DNA from 3 places in the Streptomyces sp. NPDC003393 genome. Region 3 is predicted to be linked to each of the others. Evidence: riboswitches for the same ligand, from Rfam matches in the RefSeq annotation. Region 3 holds a riboswitch; each other region holds the start of a gene.
What was found. Region 3 has a riboswitch for cobalamin ahead of ACWDUZ_RS17845 (ribonucleoside-diphosphate reductase subunit alpha). Riboswitches for the same ligand answer to the same signal wherever they lie in the genome.
Positions count from the first base shown of each region.

Region 1 (5,646 bases), on a different contig from region 3:
AGGGGCCGGCCGGGGGGCGCCTTGAGCGCGGCGTCGCTGGCGAGCCGTCCGGCGGCGACGCTCGCCGCGCCGGCCGCCAGGGTCGCGGTGACGGCCGCGGCCGTCGCTCTGACTACTGTGCGCACGGATCCAGTGTCGTGGTGTCCCCGGTCACCGGCCAGTGGGCGGAAGGGTCGGGGTGACATGTTCCTGCGAGTTCCAGAAAGAGCGGGCTTCACCCCTCCGGGGACTGTCCGACGATTCCCGTCCGCCGCGGGCGACGGCGCGCATCGTCGGACAGCCCCTCAGCGGCCCGGTTGTCCGTAGCCCCGCAGCCGGTCCGTCACGTGCGCCAGCTCTTCGCGCGACAGCAGGGACGGCGTCATGCCGGGCACCGAGGACGCGGTCAGCCACAGCCGGCACATCCACTCCAGCTGGGCCGTGCGGTCGTACGCCTGGTCGAGGGTGGCGCCGTGGGTGACGGTGCCGTGGTTCTGCAGGAGGCATCCGGAACGGCCGGCGAGGGCGCGCAGCATGTTCTGGGCCAGCTCCTCGGTGCCGTAGGTGGCGTAGGGCGCGACACGCACCGGACCGCCGAGCGCGGCGGCCATGTAGTGGACCAGGGGCAGTTCGGGGACGAGTGTCGAGACGGCCGTCGCGTGCACGGCGTGGGTGTGGACGACGGCGGCCGCGTCGGTGGCGCGGTAGATCGCCAGGTGCATGGGCAGTTCGCTGGTCGGGACCAGTGTGCCGAGCACCTGCCGGCCGTCGAGTCGGACGCCGGTGATGTCGTCCGGCGTGAGCCGGTCGTACGGCACGCCCGACGGCGTGACCAGCACGGTCTCCCCCACCCGCACCGACACGTTGCCGGAGGTGCCCACCACCAGCCCGTCGGCCACCGTGCGCCGGGCCGTGGCCACCAGCTCGCGCCAGGCGCGGGCCTCCGGCTCCCGCGCCTGGCGAGCGCGCACCGGGTCTGTCGCATCCGTCACTCGTGTGTCCCGCTCCGTCATGCCGTGATCCTTTCAGCCCGGACGTGCGGCAGGACAGGGACAGCCGCTCCGCCGGGTCACGGACGACGGGCCGCGGCGGCGAAACGGAACCTCCGGGAAGCAGATTCGGACACTCCGCGGACCGGCCCAGTTCATCTTCTGTTCACCCTGGTTACCTACGTTCAACCAGCCAATGACGCTCGAACGATTGCCTGGGTAAATGGAAAGCTTCTCGCTGATCCTCGCGATTGTGGTAGTAACCGCACTCGCGTTCGATTTCACGAACGGTTTCCACGACACCGCCAACGCGATGGCCACCACCATCTCGACCGGCGCACTCAAGCCCAAGGTCGCGGTGGCCATGTCCGCCGCGCTCAACCTGGTGGGCGCGTTCCTCTCCGTGGAGGTCGCCAACACGATCTCCAAGGGCCTCGTCGACGAGGCCGGCATCCGTCCCGAGGTCATTTTCGCCGCCCTGGTCGGCGCGATCCTCTGGAACCTGCTGACCTGGCTGGTCGGGCTTCCGTCCAGTTCCTCGCACGCCCTCATGGGCGGCCTGATCGGCGCCACGATCGCCTCGGCCGGCGTGGGCGCGGTGCACGGTGACGCCCTGGTCACCAAGGTCATCATCCCCGCGGTGGCCGCCCCGGTCGTCGCGGGTCTCGCGGCGATGGTCGCGACCCGGCTGTCGTACACGATCGGCGGGAAGGCGGACGGCACGGCGGCCGAGAAGGGCCACCGGGTCGGGCAGATCGCCTCCGCGGGCCTGGTCTCGCTGGCCCACGGCACCAACGACGCCCAGAAGACGATGGGCGTCATCACCCTCGCCCTGATCGCCGGCGGCGCCACAGCCCCCGGCTCCAACCCTCCCACCTGGGTCATCCTCTCGGCGGGCCTCGCGATCGCGCTCGGCACCTACATCGGCGGCTGGCGCATCATCCGCACCATGGGCACCGGCCTGACCGACCTCCAGCCGCGGCAGGGCTTCGCCGCCCAGACCAGCGCGGCCACCGCCATCCTCGCCTCCTCGCACCTCGGCTTCTCGCTCTCCACCACGCACGTCGTCTCCGGCTCGGTGATGGGTGCGGGCCTGGGCCGCAAAGGCGGTGTGGTCCGCTGGTCCACCGCAGGCCGCATGACCGTCGCCTGGGTCCTCACGCTGCCCGCCGCGGCCCTGGTCGGCGCGGGCGCGGAGGCGGTCACCGGGCTGGGCGACTGGGGCACCGCGCTCGTCGCCGCGTTCCTGGTGACCTCGAGCGCGGCGATCTGGAAGATCTCCCGCCGCCAGGTCGTCGACCACACCAACGTCACCGAGCCCGCGGCCGAGGAGCCGCCCGGCGTCGTGACCCAGGCGATCGCCGCCGTCACCCCGCCCCCGGCGGCCCCCGCCCCCGCGTCCACGGCACCGGTCTCCACGGACGAGTCCGCCGCCGTCGAGTCGCTCACCGCGACGATCCCCGCCCAGCCGGCCGCCCCCGTCATCGACGCGCCCCTCATCGAGACGCCCGTCATCGACGCGACAGCCATCACCACGCCCGCCATCGACGCACCCGTCATCGATCCGACGGCCGTCACCACGCCCGTCATCGATCCGACGGCCGCGCCGACCGCGTCCGCCGCTCCGGCCACCCCGCCGGCCGCCACCGTCTGACCCCCGCTCACCCGGCACCCAAGGAAGCATCACCATGAAGATCGACTGGGCAGCCCTCGGCTCCGTCTTCGGCGTCAGCCTCGCGGTCACCGTGGGCCTGGTGGCACTGTTCACCCTGGGCATCGCGGGCCTGTCCCGGCGGGAGCGTGCCGTCGCGCGGGGCGACGGAGGCGGGGTCCTCGCGGTCACCGGCGCCTACGTCTGCTTCGCCACCTGCGCCGCCGCGGTGGCCTACGGCATCCACCTCATCGTCGGCACGGGCTGACAGCCGGTCAGGGCCCCTGCCGGACCCCGGAAGTCAAGAGCGTCCCACCACCCGCCCCGCCCGCCCCGCCACCTCGGCGAACGGGCGGGGCGGGCTTCTCGCGCCGGTGGTGTGGGCCTCATCTCAGTATCCCGTCGCAGGTCAACGGTGAGTTGACGGGTGTTCGCGGGGCGTGGTGGACTGCCGGGGCCATGTACGGCGGCAGGAGAGGAAGCCGGTGCGAATCCGGCGCGGTCCCGCCACTGTCACCGGGGTAGTAACCCCGGGAGCCAGGAACTCTCACCGCCGGTCTCGTCGAACCAGGGCGTGGACACCCTGAGTGAGGACATATCGCCATGCGCGGCTGCCGACCGAGGTTCATCGACGACGCTCTGCCCGGCCCCGAAGTCGGCTGAACCCATGGGTGCCGATCGCGTCTTCGCGTACGGCGCCGCCGCCGGCCTCCTCGGTGACCTCCTCCTCGGCGATCCACGCCGAGGACATCCGGTCGCCGTGTTCGGCCGCGCCGCGGGCGCCGTGGAACGTCTGCTGTGGCGGGACCACCGAGGTCGGGGCGCCCTTCACACGGCCCTGTGCGCCGGCGGCGCCACCGCGCTCGGTGCCGCCGCCGCGCGCGCCGTCCGCCCCTCCCCCGTCGCCTCCGCCGCCCTGACGGCCGCCGCCACCTGGGCCGTGGTCGGCGGGACCTCCCTCGTCCGGGAGGCGCGCACCATCGGGCGCGCGTTGGAAGCGGGCGACGTGGTGGCGGCCCGGGCGCGGCTGCCGCACCTGTGCGGGCGCGACCCCCAGGCGCTCGACGCCGACGGGATCGCCCGGGCCGTCGTGGAGTCGGTCGCCGAGAACACCTCCGACGCCGTGGTGGGCGCGCTGGTGTGGGGCGCCGTCGCCGGGGTGCCGGGGCTCGCCGCGTTCCGGGCCGTGAACACCCTGGACGCCATGGTCGGGCACAAGTCGCCCCGGTACCGCCGCTTCGGCTGGGCCTCCGCACGCCTGGACGACCTGGCCGGATGGCCGGGGGCGCGGCTCACCGCCGTCCTGGCGGCCGTGGCCGGCCCTGACCCGCGGGGCGCCCTGCGCGCCTGGCGCGCCGACGCCCGCCGGCACCCGAGCCCCAACGCCGGTCCGGTCGAGGCCTCCTTCGCGGGGGCGCTCGGGGTGCGGATGGGCGGCACGCTCTCGTACGGCGGGCGTCTGGAGCACCGCCCGGTGCTCAACGGCGCCGGGCGCGCCGTGCGCGTCGGGGACATCGAGCGAGCGGTACGGCTCTCACGGCGCGTCGGCTGGCTCGCCCTCGGCACCTGCGCCGCCGTCGGGCTCCTGTGCGACCGCGGCCGCGGCGATCGCGGCACGCGCGGCAACCGTCGGACGAAGGGAAGCGCGTCATGAGCGGCGGTCTGCTCGTCGCCGGCACCACCTCCGACGCCGGCAAGAGCGTCGTGACGGCCGGGATCTGCCGGTGGCTGGTGCGGCAAGGCGTCAAGGTCGCGCCCTTCAAGGCGCAGAACATGTCCCTCAACTCCTTCGTCACGCGCGAGGGCGCGGAGATCGGGCGGGCGCAGGCCATGCAGGCCCAGGCCTGCCGGATCGAGCCGACCGCGCTGATGAACCCGGTGCTGCTCAAGCCGGGCGGGGAGCGGAGCAGCCAGGTGGTGCTGCTGGGCAGGCCGGTCGGCGAGATGAGCGCGCGCGGCTACCACGGCGGACGGCAGCAGCGGCTCCTGGGCACCGTGCTGGACTGCCTCACCGAGCTGCGGGGCACGTATGACGCCGTGATCTGTGAGGGGGCGGGGTCCCCGGCGGAGATCAATCTGCGCCGGACCGACATCGTGAACATGGGGATCGCGCGGAACGCGCGGCTTCCCGTGCTGGTCGTCGGGGACATCGACCGCGGGGGTGTGTTCGCCTCGTTCTTCGGGACCGTCGCGCTGCTCTCACCGGAGGACCAGGCGCTCGTCGCCGGGTTCCTCGTCAACAAGTTCCGCGGGGACGTCAGCCTGCTGGAGCCCGGACTGGACATGCTCCGGGACCTCACCGGGCGGCGCGCGTACGGCGTCCTGCCCTTCCGGCACGGACTCGGCATCGACGAGGAGGACGGGCTGCGCGTGTCCCTGCGGGGCACCGTCCGCGAGTCCGCCGTGGCCCCGCCCGTCGGCGAGGACGTGCTGCGCGTCGCCGTGTGCGCGATCCCGCTGATGTCCAACTTCACCGACGTGGACGCGCTCGCCGCCGAGCCCGGGGTCGTCGTGCGGTTCGTGGACCGCCCCGAGGAGCTGTCCGACGCCGACCTGGTGGTGGTCCCGGGCACACGCGGGACCGTACGGGCACTGGAGTGGCTGCGCGAGCGGCGTCTCGCGGACGCGCTTGTCCGACGGGCCGCCGAGGGGCGGCCGGTCCTCGGGATCTGCGGCGGTTTCCAGATCCTCGGCGAGCACATCGAGGACGAGGTGGAGTCGCGCACCGGGGCCGTCCCCGGCCTCGGTGTCCTCCCCGTCCGGGTGCGGTTCGCCCGCGAGAAGACCCTCACCCGGCCGGTCGGCGAGGCCCTCGGGGAACGGGTCGAGGGGTACGAGATCCACCACGGGGTCGCCGAAGTGACCGGCGGCGAGCCCTTCCTGGACGGCTGCCGGGTCGGCCGGACGTGGGGCACCCACTGGCACGGCTCGCTGGAGTCGGACGGCTTCCGGCGGGCCTTCCTGCGCGAGGTCGCGGCCGCCGCGGGCCGCCGTTTCGCTCCGGCCCCGGACACCTCGTTCGCCGCG
Region 1 covers NZ_JBSFRB010000037.1:37,633-43,278, reverse strand. The annotation lists gene ACWDUZ_RS28955 (alpha/beta hydrolase) at 1-125, opposite strand, end outside; gene ACWDUZ_RS28950 (class II aldolase/adducin family protein) at 285-992, opposite strand; gene ACWDUZ_RS28945 (inorganic phosphate transporter) at 1,192-2,622, shown strand; gene ACWDUZ_RS28940 (hypothetical protein) at 2,657-2,887, shown strand; cobalamin riboswitch at 3,047-3,185, shown strand; gene ACWDUZ_RS28935 (cobalamin biosynthesis protein) at 3,287-4,273, shown strand; gene ACWDUZ_RS28930 (cobyric acid synthase) at 4,270-5,646, shown strand, end outside.
Region 1: linked by a shared signal. The riboswitch ahead of ACWDUZ_RS28935 (cobalamin biosynthesis protein) and the one ahead of ACWDUZ_RS17845 (ribonucleoside-diphosphate reductase subunit alpha) in region 3 are both predicted to bind cobalamin.

Region 2 (5,646 bases), on a different contig from region 3:
ACATCGACCTGCCCAACGCGGCCAGCCCCCAGCAACAGGGGTTCGTCACCGTCCTCAGCGCGGACGCGGGCAAGAAGTTCGACAGCGACATGGCCAACATCCTGCGCGTGACGCACGGATCGATCTTCAACACGATCGCGAAGATCCGGTCCACCACCCAGAACAGCCTGGTCCGCGCACTCGCCAACCAGGCCAACGACACCGTCCTGGACCACATCACGGTCATGGAGGAAACCGGCCTGGTCGACTACAACCGGGTGCTGTTCGAGCAGACGACCCCGCCGAAGCTGCCCTCCTCGGACCTGACCCCGCCGCCCGTCTCCGGCGGGCAGCCCCTGGTCGAGCTGACCCCGCCGCCGAACGCCACGTCGAGCCCGCTGGACATCGGCGGCGCTCCGGGGGGCGCACCGGGCGGGGCGCCGTCGCCCAGCCCGACGGTGCGGTGAGCCCGGCGGCGGAGCGAGTCCGTGCGCAGGGCGAGGGACGGAACGGCGCGGGACGCCGGCACCGTCCCTACGCGAGCCACACGGTGGTGTCCGGTCCCAGCCGGCGTCCCGTCAGCGGCGTGCTGCTCAGCAGCACCTCCCCCGGCGGCAGCGGCACGTCCGTGTCCGTCAGGTTGGTGACGCACCGCCAGCCCTCGGACCGGGTGAAGGAGAGCACCCCGCTCGGGGCGTCCTCCGCCCAGGTGAGCGACTCGCCCGCCGACAGCTTGCGGCGCAGCCGCAGAGCCGTGCGGTACAACTCCAGCGTCGAGCCCTCCACCCCGTCCTGCGCCTGCACGGCGTAGGCGGCGAAGCCGGCCGGCTGCGGCAGCCAGGCCGCGCCCGCCCCGAAGCCGTACGACGGTCCGCCGGTCGTCCACGGCAGCGGCACCCGGCAGCCGTCCCTGCCCTTGCGGACATGGCCCGTCTGTTCCCAGATCGGGTCCTGGAGCACCTCCGTGGGCAGGTCGGCGACCTCGGGCAGGCCGAGTTCCTCGCCCTGGTAGAGGTAGGCCGAACCGGGCAGCGCGAGCATCAGCAGCGTCGCCGCACGGGCCCGGCGCAGCCCGGCCGCCTCGTCGACGGCCGGGGCGCGTCCACCGGACAGCAGCCACGCGTTCTCGTCGGTGCCCGGCGGGAGCATCAGCCGTGAGGCGTGCCGGATCACGTCGTGGTTGGACAGCACCCAGGTGGCCGAGGCCCCGGCGGCCCGCGCGCCGGCCAGCGAGGCGGCGATGACCCGGCGCAGCTCACCGGCGTCCCAGCCGGTCTGCAGGTACTCGAAGTTGAAGGCCTGGCCCAGTTCGTCCGGGCGGGCGTACAGCGCGCGCCGGCTGTCCGGCACCCAGGCCTCGGCGACCGCCGTACGGGGCGGGAGGTAGGTGTCGAAGATCTTGCGCCAGTCGCGGTAGATCTCGTGGACGCCGTCCCGGTCCCAGTACGGGTGGCTGCCGGGCGCCATGCGCGGCAGGGCGTCCTCGCCGGTGACCCCGATGTCCCCGACGTCGCGGAGCGGTTCGTCGAGGTCCTTGACCAGGGCGTGCGCCACGTCGACGCGGAAGCCGTCCACGCCCCGGTCGGACCAGAAGCGCAGGGTGGCGCGGAAGTCGGCGCGGACCTCCTCGTTCTCCCAGTTGAAGTCCGGCTGCTCGGGCGCGAACAGGTGCAGGTACCACTGCCCGTCCGGCACCCGCCGCCAGGCGCTGCCGCCGAAGACGGACTGCCAGTCGGTGGGCGGGAGTTCACCGTGCTCGCCGCGTCCGTCGCGGAAGACGTACCGGTCGCGGGCCGGAGAGCCGGGCCCGGCCCGCAGCGCCTCCTGGAACCAGGGGTGCAGGTGGGAGCTGTGGTTGGGGACGATGTCGACGATCACCTTCAGGCCCAGGCGATGGGCCTCGGTGACCATGGCGTCGAAGTCGTCGAGGGTGCCCAGGCGCGGATCGACGTCCCGGTGGTCGGCGACGTCGTAGCCGCCGTCGGCCAGCTCGGAGGGGTAGAAGGGGCTCAGCCAGAGCGCGTCCACGCCGAGCGCGGCGAGGTGGGTCAGCCGCTGGGTGACGCCCCGGATGTCGCCGAGCCCGTCACCGTCGGCGTCGGCGAAGCTGCGGGGGTAGACCTGGTAGACGACGGCCTGCCGCCACCGGTCGGGGTTCTTGGGGGAGAGGTCGAGGGGTGCGTCGCCGGGGGCGGTGCCCGTGGCGACGCGCGTGGAGTCGTGGGGGGAGGTGTCCGTCGAGTCGTGCGTGGTGGTGCGGTCGGTCACGCGATCTCCTCTTCGGTGCGTCGTCGATGCAACAAAGAGAACTCTGTCCCGATCGCCGGAAATATGAAACCGCCACAGGAGGCAGAGGGGGCGGCAAAGGGGGCGTACGTCAGCCGGCGTCCGCCGCACAGTGCTCCAGCAGGCCCCGTACGTCGCGGTCCACCACCCGGTAGCGCACCACGCGCCCCTCCTTCTCGCCCTCCACCACCCCGGCCGCCCGCAGCAGCCGCAGGGCCTGGGAGACGGCCGGGTCGTTCATGCCGGTGGCGATCGCGAGGTCGGAGACGGCCAGTGGGCCGGTGCGGTGCAGGGCGAGCAGCAGCGCGAGCCGCTTGGGGTCGGCGAGCAGCGAGAAACGGTCCGCCCAGGCGCGGACGTGCGCGGCGTCGCCGATCGCCGCGATGGCGTCGCACACCCGGTGACCGTCGATGGTGCGGCGGTCCGCGCGGTCGGCAGGGACGAGATGCATACCGCCATCCTCGCAGGCGCACCCCTGTGATCTTCCATACCTGCGCAGGTATGCAGCTATGCAGCCGACCGCTTCCCCCTCTACGGTGGGCGGGCCGTGGTGTTCGGGAAGTCGATGCAAGGTCGACGCGGCCCTCGCCACTGTGATCGGGGAGTTCCAGGCCCACGTCCCGCGCGGGACAGCCACTGGCCGTCGTACGACGGCCGGGAAGGCGGGCCGGGCACGCACCACCCGTAAGCCAGGAGACCGGCCACGGCAGCTCACGAAGTGATCCACGAGGTGCTGGAGCGTGATGACCGGATGACCCTGCCCAACCCTGCCCCGACGACGACCGAGGCCGCCTTCGCCTGGCGCCGGGAGGACACCTTCAAGACCGCGGGGCTGATGGGGGTGATCCTCGCCCTGCACGTCGTCGCCTTCGGGATCCTGTTCCTGCTCGTCGTTCCCGAGCACTACCGGGTCGGCACCAAGGCCTTCGGCATCGGCCTCGGCATCACCGCCTACACCCTCGGCATGCGGCACGCCTTCGACGCCGACCACATCGCCGCCATCGACAACACCACCCGCAAGCTCATGGCCGACGGCAAGCGCCCGGTCTCGGTGGGCTTCTGGTTCGCGCTGGGCCACTCCAGCGTGGTGGTGCTCCTGGCCCTGCTGATCGCCGGCGGGACCTCGCTGGCCGGCAAGGTCATGGACGACGGCTCGCGCACCCACCAGGTCCTCGGCTTCATGGGGACCACCGTCTCCGGGACCTTCCTCTATCTGATCGCCGCCCTCAACCTGGTCGCCCTGGTGGGCATCCTCAAGGTCTTCCGCGCGATGCGGGCCGGCACCTACGACGAGCGCGAGCTCGAACAGCACCTGGACTCCCGGGGGTTCATGAACCGCGTCCTCGGCCGGCTGACCCGGTCCGTCTCGCGGCCGGGGCAGATGTTCCCGCTCGGTTTCCTCTTCGGCCTCGGCTTCGACACGGCCACCGAGGTCACCCTGATGGTGATGGCCGGGTCGGGCGCGGCGGCCGGACTGCCCTGGTACGCGATCCTCTGCCTGCCCCTGCTCTTCGCGGCCGGGATGAGCCTGTTCGACACCCTCGACGGCACGTTCATGAACTTCGCGTACCAGTGGGCCTTCTCCAACCCCGTCCGCAAGGTGTTCTACAACCTCACCATCACCGGCCTGTCCATCGCCGTCGCCTTCTTCATCGGCACGATCGAACTCGTCGGCGTCCTGCACGACAAGCTCGACCTGCGTGACGACGTCACCGGCTGGATCGCCGGCCTCGACCTGGACAACGTGGGCTACATCATCGTCGGCCTCTTCGTCGTGGTGTGGGCGGCGGCGCTGGCGTACTGGAAGGCGGCCAAGGTGGAACAGCGCTGGGCGGTCCGGGCGGCGGAGACGGACTAAGGGCTGTTGCCTTCGACCGTGGCCAGGTACAGCTTCACGTACCGGTCGGGGTCGATGTCCAACGCCACGTCCACCAGCCGCTGTTCGCGAGCCTCGCCGTGGAGCTCCGCCTCGCCCGGGCGCGGCCGGCGGTCGACGACCGTCTGGCCGCGCGCCGGGCCCGGCGCGAGGTTCACCTCCACCGGCAGCCGCCGCGTGGTCAGCCCCGCCGGGTCGGCGACCGAGCACACGGCGCCCGCGTCCCCGAGCCCGCCGGAGGGGTCCTGCGCGGAGGTCACCGGGTCGCGGTGGGCGAGCAGCCGTCCCGCGAGGTTCGCGCCCGGCTCGGCGCTGTCGCGCAGTCTGCGTACGTCGTCGGCCGGGACGATCACCCGCTGGAACACGTCCAGCCCGTACATCGTGATCGGCACCCCGGCGGTGAGCAGGATCGCCGCCGCCTCCGGGTCGTGCCAGACATTGAACTCGGCGACCGCGGTGGCGTTGCCGGTGGCGACCGCGCCGCCCATGAACACGATCCGCTCGATGTTGCGCGTCACCTCCGGATGGGTGCGCAGCAGCAGCGCGATGTTCGTCAGCGGGGCCGTCGGGATCAGGGTGACGGGGCGGGGCGAGGCGAGGATCTCGCGGCGGAGCAGTGTCACCGCGTCCACGCCGGCCGGGCGGCGGCGTGGCTCGGGCAGCCCGAGGTCGCCCATGCCGTCCCGGCCGTGCACGTGGTGCGCGGTGCGCAGGGGCTCGATCAGCGGGCGTTCGGCGCCCCGCGCCACGGGGATCTCGGGAGCGCCCGCCTGTTCCAGGACGGTCAGCGTGTTGCGTACCACCTGGTCCACGTCCGTGTTCCCGGCCACGCAGCCGACCGCGCGCAGTTCCAGGCCCGGGTGGCGGACGGCGAACAGCAGGGCCAGTGCGTCGTCGACACCGGTGTCGCAGTCGATGATCACGGGGGTGGCGGAGGTGGACTGACCGGTCACGGCGGGCTCCCTGGTGAACGTTCCGTCGGCGGACGCCCCGACACTGCGACCTTATGCGCCGGGCGCCTCGCCCTCACCCCACAGTCCGGTGCCTCGCGCCGCCACCTGCTCCGCGATCCGGTCCAGCAGTTCCGCGACGGGCACGGGCCCCGGCCGGCGCCCGTCCCGCAGCCGCGGCGCGGCCAGTCCCGCCCCGGCCTCCCGCTCCCCGATCACGGCCTGGTACGGCACGAGTCGCGCCGCCCGGATCCTGGCCCCCAGGGTGCCCTGCTCCGGACCGGCGAGCTCGGCCCGCAGTCCGCGCGCCCGGGCCTGCTCCACGACCTCCTCGGCGCGCGCCGCCTGCGCCTCGGCCACCGGCAGCACCACCAGCTGCACGGGCGCCAGCCACACGGGGAAGGCCCCGCCGTGCCGTTCGATCAGGTGCGCGACGGCGCGCTCCACGCTGCCGATGACGCTGCGGTGCACCATCACCGGGCGGTGCTTGGCGCCGTCGGCGCCGATGTAGTGCAGGTCGAACCGCTCGGGCTGGTGGAAGTCGATCTGCACGGT
Region 2 covers NZ_JBSFRB010000014.1:122,048-127,693, reverse strand. The annotation lists gene ACWDUZ_RS16690 (DUF4142 domain-containing protein) at 1-446, shown strand, start outside; gene ACWDUZ_RS16685 (glycoside hydrolase family 13 protein) at 514-2,247, opposite strand; gene ACWDUZ_RS16680 (metalloregulator ArsR/SmtB family transcription factor) at 2,357-2,716, opposite strand; cobalamin riboswitch at 2,797-2,985, shown strand; gene ACWDUZ_RS16675 (HoxN/HupN/NixA family nickel/cobalt transporter) at 2,984-4,123, shown strand; gene ACWDUZ_RS16670 (nucleoside hydrolase) at 4,120-5,094, opposite strand; partial or broken gene thrS (threonine--tRNA ligase) at 5,146-5,646, opposite strand, start outside.
Region 2: linked by a shared signal. The riboswitch ahead of ACWDUZ_RS16675 (HoxN/HupN/NixA family nickel/cobalt transporter) and the one ahead of ACWDUZ_RS17845 (ribonucleoside-diphosphate reductase subunit alpha) in region 3 are both predicted to bind cobalamin.

Region 3 (5,646 bases):
TTGGCGACGATCGAGTCACCGGTCGCGAAGAAGGCGACCAGGCGGCCGATCAGGTGCTGCTCGGCGGGCGTGAGCCTGGCGAGGTCGGCGACGTCCGAGTGGAGGTCGACCTCCTCGACGGTCCAGGTGTTCTTGATGGCGTCCCGGTAGCGCTCGTAGAAGTCGGGGTAGCGCATGGGGCGCAGCGTCAGCTCGAAACCGGGGTCGAGGAGGGTCTGGGGTCGGTCGGTGGTGCTGGTCATCACTGGCAGGCCTCGCAGGACTCGGGGTTCTCAAGGGAGCAGGCGACCGCCTCGGGGTCGGCGACCTGCTGGACGGGGACGGTGGCGCGTGCCGCGCGGGCGATGCGGGTGGCCGGGCGGGAGCGCAGGTAGTACGTGGTCTTCAGGCCCTGCTTCCAGGCGTAGGCGTACATCGAGGACAGCTTGCCGATGGTCGGCGTCTCCAGGAACAGGTTCAGCGACTGGGCCTGGTCCAGGAACGGGGTCCGGGCCGCCGCCATGTCGATCAGTCCGCGCTGTGGGATCTCCCAGGCCGTGCGGTACAGACCCCGCACGTCCTCGGGGATCCAGGCGAAGTCCTGCACCGAGCCGTTCGCCTCGCGCAGCGCCTCACGGGTGCGGGCGTCCCAGACGCCGAGCTCCTTCAGCTCATCCACCAGATAGGAGTTGACCTGGAGGAACTCACCCGACAGCGTCTCGCGCTTGAACAGGTTGGAGACCTGCGGCTCGATGCACTCGTAGGCGCCGGCGATGGACGCGATGGTGGCGGTGGGCGCGATGGCCAGAAGCAGCGCGTTGCGCATGCCGACGGCGGCGACGCGTTCGCGCAGGGCGGCCCAGCGCTCCGGCCAGGTGAACTCGACGTCGTAGTGGTCGGGGTGCAGCACGCCCCGGGCGGCGCGGGTCTTCTCCCAGGCCGGCAGCGGCCCGTTGCGCTCGGCCAGGTCGGCGGACGCCTCGTACGCGGCGAGCATGATCCGCTCGGCGATGCGGGTGGACAGCGCCCTGGCCTCGGCGGAGTCGAAGGGCAGGCGCAGCTTGAAGAAGACGTCCTGGAGGCCCATGGCGCCCAGGCCGACGGGCCGCCACCTGGCGTTGGAGCGGCCCGCCTGCTCGGTCGGGTAGAAGTTGATGTCGACCACGCGGTCCAGGAAGGTGACGGCGGTGCGCACGGTCTCGTCCAGGCGCTCCCAGTCGAGATCATTGGTCGCCTTGTCGACAAAGGCACCCAGATTGACGGACCCCAGGTTGCAGACCGCCGTCTCCCCGTCGTCGGTGACTTCCAGGATCTCCGTGCAGAGGTTGGAGGAGTGGACGACGTGGCCCGGCTCGGCCGTCTGGTTGGCGGTGCGGTTGGCGGCGTCCTTGAAGGTCATCCAGCCGTTGCCGGTCTGCGCCAGGGTGCGCATCATCCGGCCGTACAGGTCCCGGGCGGGCATGGTCTTCTTCGCCCGTCCGGCCGCCTCCGCCCTGCGGTACGCGGCGTCGAACTCCGCACCCCACAGGTCCACCAGTTCCGGCACGTCCGACGGGGAGAACAGCGACCACTGCTCGTCGGCGCTGACCCGGCGCATGAACTCGTCCGGGACCCAGTGAGCCAGGTTGAGGTTGTGGGTGCGGCGGGCGTCCTCGCCGGTGTTGTCACGCAGCTCCAGGAACTCCTCGATGTCCGAGTGCCAGGTCTCCAGGTAGACCGCCGCGGCGCCCTTGCGCCGGCCGCCCTGGTTCACGGCCGCCACCGAGGCGTCCAGGGTCTTCAGGAACGGCACGATGCCGTTGGAGTGCCCGTTGGTGCCGCGGATCAGCGAACCCCGCGAGCGGATGCGGGAGTAGGCGATGCCGATGCCGCCGGCGTGCTTGGACAGCCGCGCGACCTGGTGGTAGCGCTCGTAGATGCTGTCCAGCTCGTCCCGGGGGGAGTCGAGCAGGTAGCAGGACGACATCTGGGGGTGGCGGGTGCCGGAGTTGAAGAGCGTGGGGGAGGAGGGCAGGTAGTCCAGGCGGCTCATGAGCCCGTAGAGCGCCGCGACGTCGTCCACCGACCGCGCGGTGTCGTCCTCGGCCAGACCGCTCGCGACCCGCAGCATGAAGTGCTGCGGTGTCTCGACCACCTTGCGGGTGATCGGGTGGCGCAGCAGATAGCGGCTGTGCAGCGTGCGCAGGCCGAAGTAGCCGAAGCGGTCGTCGGCGGCCGGATCGACCAGGGCGTCCAGCCGCTCGGCGTGCCGGCGTACGAACGCGGCGGTCCGGTCGGCGATCAGCCCCTCGCGGTGGCCCACGGCGACGGACTCCGTGAAGGACGTCACGCCCTGCGAGGCGGCCTCGGCCCGGATGGCGAGGGTCAGCAGCCGGGCGGCCAGCCGAGAGTAGGCGGGGTCCTCGGAGATGAGACCGGCGGCGGCCTCGGTGGCCAGATACCGCAGCTCCGCCTCGTCGGCGTGCGCCGAACGCCCGCGCAGCGCGGCGGCGGCCACCCGGCCGGGGTCGGCATCGGGGAGGTCGGCGGTCAGCTCGGTCAGCGTCCGCAGCAGCGCGGCACCGGGACCTTCGGCCTCCAGACCGGTGATGGAGCCTGTCGCTGAAGCCGGATCGGCTGGCGCGATGGTCACGTGGGGCTCTCCCTCGCTCGGCACGGGGCCTCATGGAGGGCAGGGAGCAGCGCACGGGCGCACGCGGCGCCGCGTCCACCGGCCCATTCCGCGAGGCCCGGACGTCAGGCACCCGGACCGGACGGCCGGGCGCACTGTCGGCAGGTCCTCGGACTGACGCTCGTACGACGGCACACGGGCAGCCGGAGATGACGGCATGCGGGCATACGCGGACGAGTACACCGTTGCGGGACAGTTCCGGATTCGCACCGGATTCCCCTGCGGTGACAGCGAGCATGAGCATACATCTTGTGCTGGGTGAGAAGGCCACCCCCATATGTTGTGTCGTGGCGACTGCGGAGCGTGTCAGAGCGGCAACTCGTAGGCGAGCAGCGTGATCTCGTCGAGGTGGGGGAGCGGGTTCCAGTCGCGCTCAGGGGTGCGCACGAAGCCCAGACGTTCGTAGATGCGATGAGCGGCGTGCATGGTGCGCTGGGTGGACAGCACCAGGCGGACACAGCCCTCGGTGCGCCGGGCCCGGTCCAGACAGGCCCGCACCAGGGCCTCGCCGGCGCCCCGGCCGCGCGCGGTCCGCGCGACCGCCAGCATCCGTATCTCGGCCTCGCCGGGCCTCGCGATGTCGGCCATCGGGCCGCCGGACGGCACGAAGGTGACCCCGCCGAGCACCCTGCCCTCCGCGACGGCCACCAGCACTTCGGCGGCGGCCGCCCGCTTGGCCACGTCCCTCAGTTCGCCCAGGTACGCGTCGCTCTCCCCGAAGTCGAGCAGCCCGTCGCCCAGATAGGCCTGGGCGGTGATCTCGCCGAGGGCGTCGTACTCGCCGGGCTCCGCCGGCCTGATCACGATGTCCATACGCCGAGTGTGCACGAGGGGTACGACAACGGGCCGCCGGATTTCTCCGGCGGCCCGTTGCGAGACGCTGCGGCCCGGTGAGAGGCGCAGGGTCAGAGGCGTACCGTCAGTGCGCGCTGTCGGCCGTGGCCGGCGGCAGCTCCACCGCGACGCCCGGGTCCCCCGCGTCGGCCGTGTAGTCCTCGGGCCGGGTCTCGTCGACGCCCGCGGGCGCCTTGACCGCGTTGAGGACGAAGGTCAGGACCACGGTGACGACCACGTTGAGCACGAACGCCGTCAGGCCGATGTAGCCGATCTCGCCGATGCCCGGGATCTCCTTGGCCGAGCCGCCGAAGTGCTTCTGCGTCGGCGAGGCGACCCCGTAGGCCGCGAGCGTGCCGTAGAGCATGCCGACCGCCCAGCCGGCGAGCAGCGCCCAGCGGTGGAACCACCGCGTGAACAGGCCGCCGACCAGGGCCGGGAAGGTCTGCAGGATCCAGATGCCGCCGAGCAGCTGGAAGTTGATGGCGACCGTCTTGTCCATGGTCAGGACGAAGATCAGCGCGCCCACCTTCACCAGCAGCGACACGATCTTGGAGACCCGGGTCTCCTCCTTCGCCGTCGCGTTCGGCTTGATGAAGTCCTTGTAGATGTTGCGGGTGAACAGGTTGGCCGCCGCGATCGACATGATGGCCGCCGGCACCAGCGCGCCGATGCCGATGGCCGCGAAGGCCACGCCCGTGAACCAGTCCGGGAACAGGTTCTCGAACAGCTGCGGGATCGCCAGCTGGCCGTTGTCGACCTTCACGCCCGCCGCGATCGCCATGAAGCCCAGGAGGGCGAGCAGGCCCAGCATGAGGGAGTACAACGGCAGGATCGTGGTGTTGCGGCGGATCACCTCACGGCTGCGCGAGGACAGCGTCGCGGTGATCGAGTGCGGGTACATGAAGAGCGCCAGCGCGGAACCCAGGGCCAGCGTGGCATACGTCCACTGACCTCCCGACGCGGTCACGATGCCACCCTTGCCCGCCGCGGTGAACTTCGCGTTGGCGGCCGCGAAGATGTCGTCGAATCCGCCCAGCTTGATCGGGATGTAGATGATCGCGACCGCGATGACGAGGTAGATCAGCCCGTCCTTGACGAACGCGATCAGCGCGGGGGCGCGCAGGCCCGACGAGTAGGTGTACGCCGCGAGCACGGCGAAGGCGATCAGCAGCGGCAGGTCCTTCACGAACCAGTTGGTGTTGTCGCCGCCGCCTATGCCCAGCACGTCCAGCACCGCCTGGATGCCGACGAGCTGGAGGGCGATGTACGGCATGGTCGCCAGGATGCCGGTGATGGCCACGACCAGCGACAGGCCTTTGGAGCCGAACCGGCCGCGCACGAAGTCGGAGGTCGTCACGTATCCGTGCCGGTGCGAGACCGACCACAGACGGGGCAGGAACGTGAAGATCAGCGGGTACACGATGATCGTGTACGGCACCGCGAAGAAGCCGGCCGCGCCGGTCGCGTAGATCGCCGCCGGGACGGCGACGAAGGTGTACGCGGTGTACAGGTCGCCGCCGAGCAGGAACCAGGTGATCCAGGTGCCGAACGACCTGCCGCCCAGGCCCCACTCGTCGAGGGTGTGCTCGTTCTCGGCCCTGCGCCACCGCGCGGCCAGGAAGCCCATGACGGTGACGAGCAGGAAGAAGAAGATGAAGACGCCGAGCGCGACGCCGTTCACGCCGTCCTTCATTCCGCCGCACCTCCCTCCGCGGGAGCACTGGTCCTACGGCTGCGCTGGTCGTGCTGCCAGAGCCGGTAGGCGATCATGGTCAGTGCGGTGGAGATGATCACCCACAGCATCTGGTACCAGTAGAAGAACGGGATACCGATGAACGTGGGATCCGTCTTGGCGTACGAACCGACCCACAGCATCGCCACAAAGGGCGCGACGAGGCAGAGGCCGATGACGACCCTTATGGGGGTCACCGCCCCTCTGCCGACTTCTGGGGCTTCTGACATGTGCGGCTCCGTCCCCTCGCTGAGCAAGCGTGATCGTTTGTGATCGCCTGTGTAATGCGCAGGCAATCTAGGTCACGGTGGCTCGATACGGAACCCCTTGTCCGTATAACGGTTAGGGGTCGGTTTGGACGCCGACCGCCAGGTCAGGCCGCAGATGCCGGTCTGCGGGCCGCTTCGGACGCGCCCCGCGGCCCTGG
Region 3 covers NZ_JBSFRB010000016.1:64,185-69,830, forward strand. The annotation lists gene ACWDUZ_RS17840 (ribonucleotide-diphosphate reductase subunit beta) at 1-242, opposite strand, end outside; gene ACWDUZ_RS17845 (ribonucleoside-diphosphate reductase subunit alpha) at 242-2,611, opposite strand; cobalamin riboswitch at 2,734-2,894, opposite strand; gene ACWDUZ_RS17850 (GNAT family N-acetyltransferase) at 2,957-3,463, opposite strand; gene mctP (monocarboxylate uptake permease MctP) at 3,570-5,180, opposite strand; gene ACWDUZ_RS17860 (DUF3311 domain-containing protein) at 5,177-5,449, opposite strand.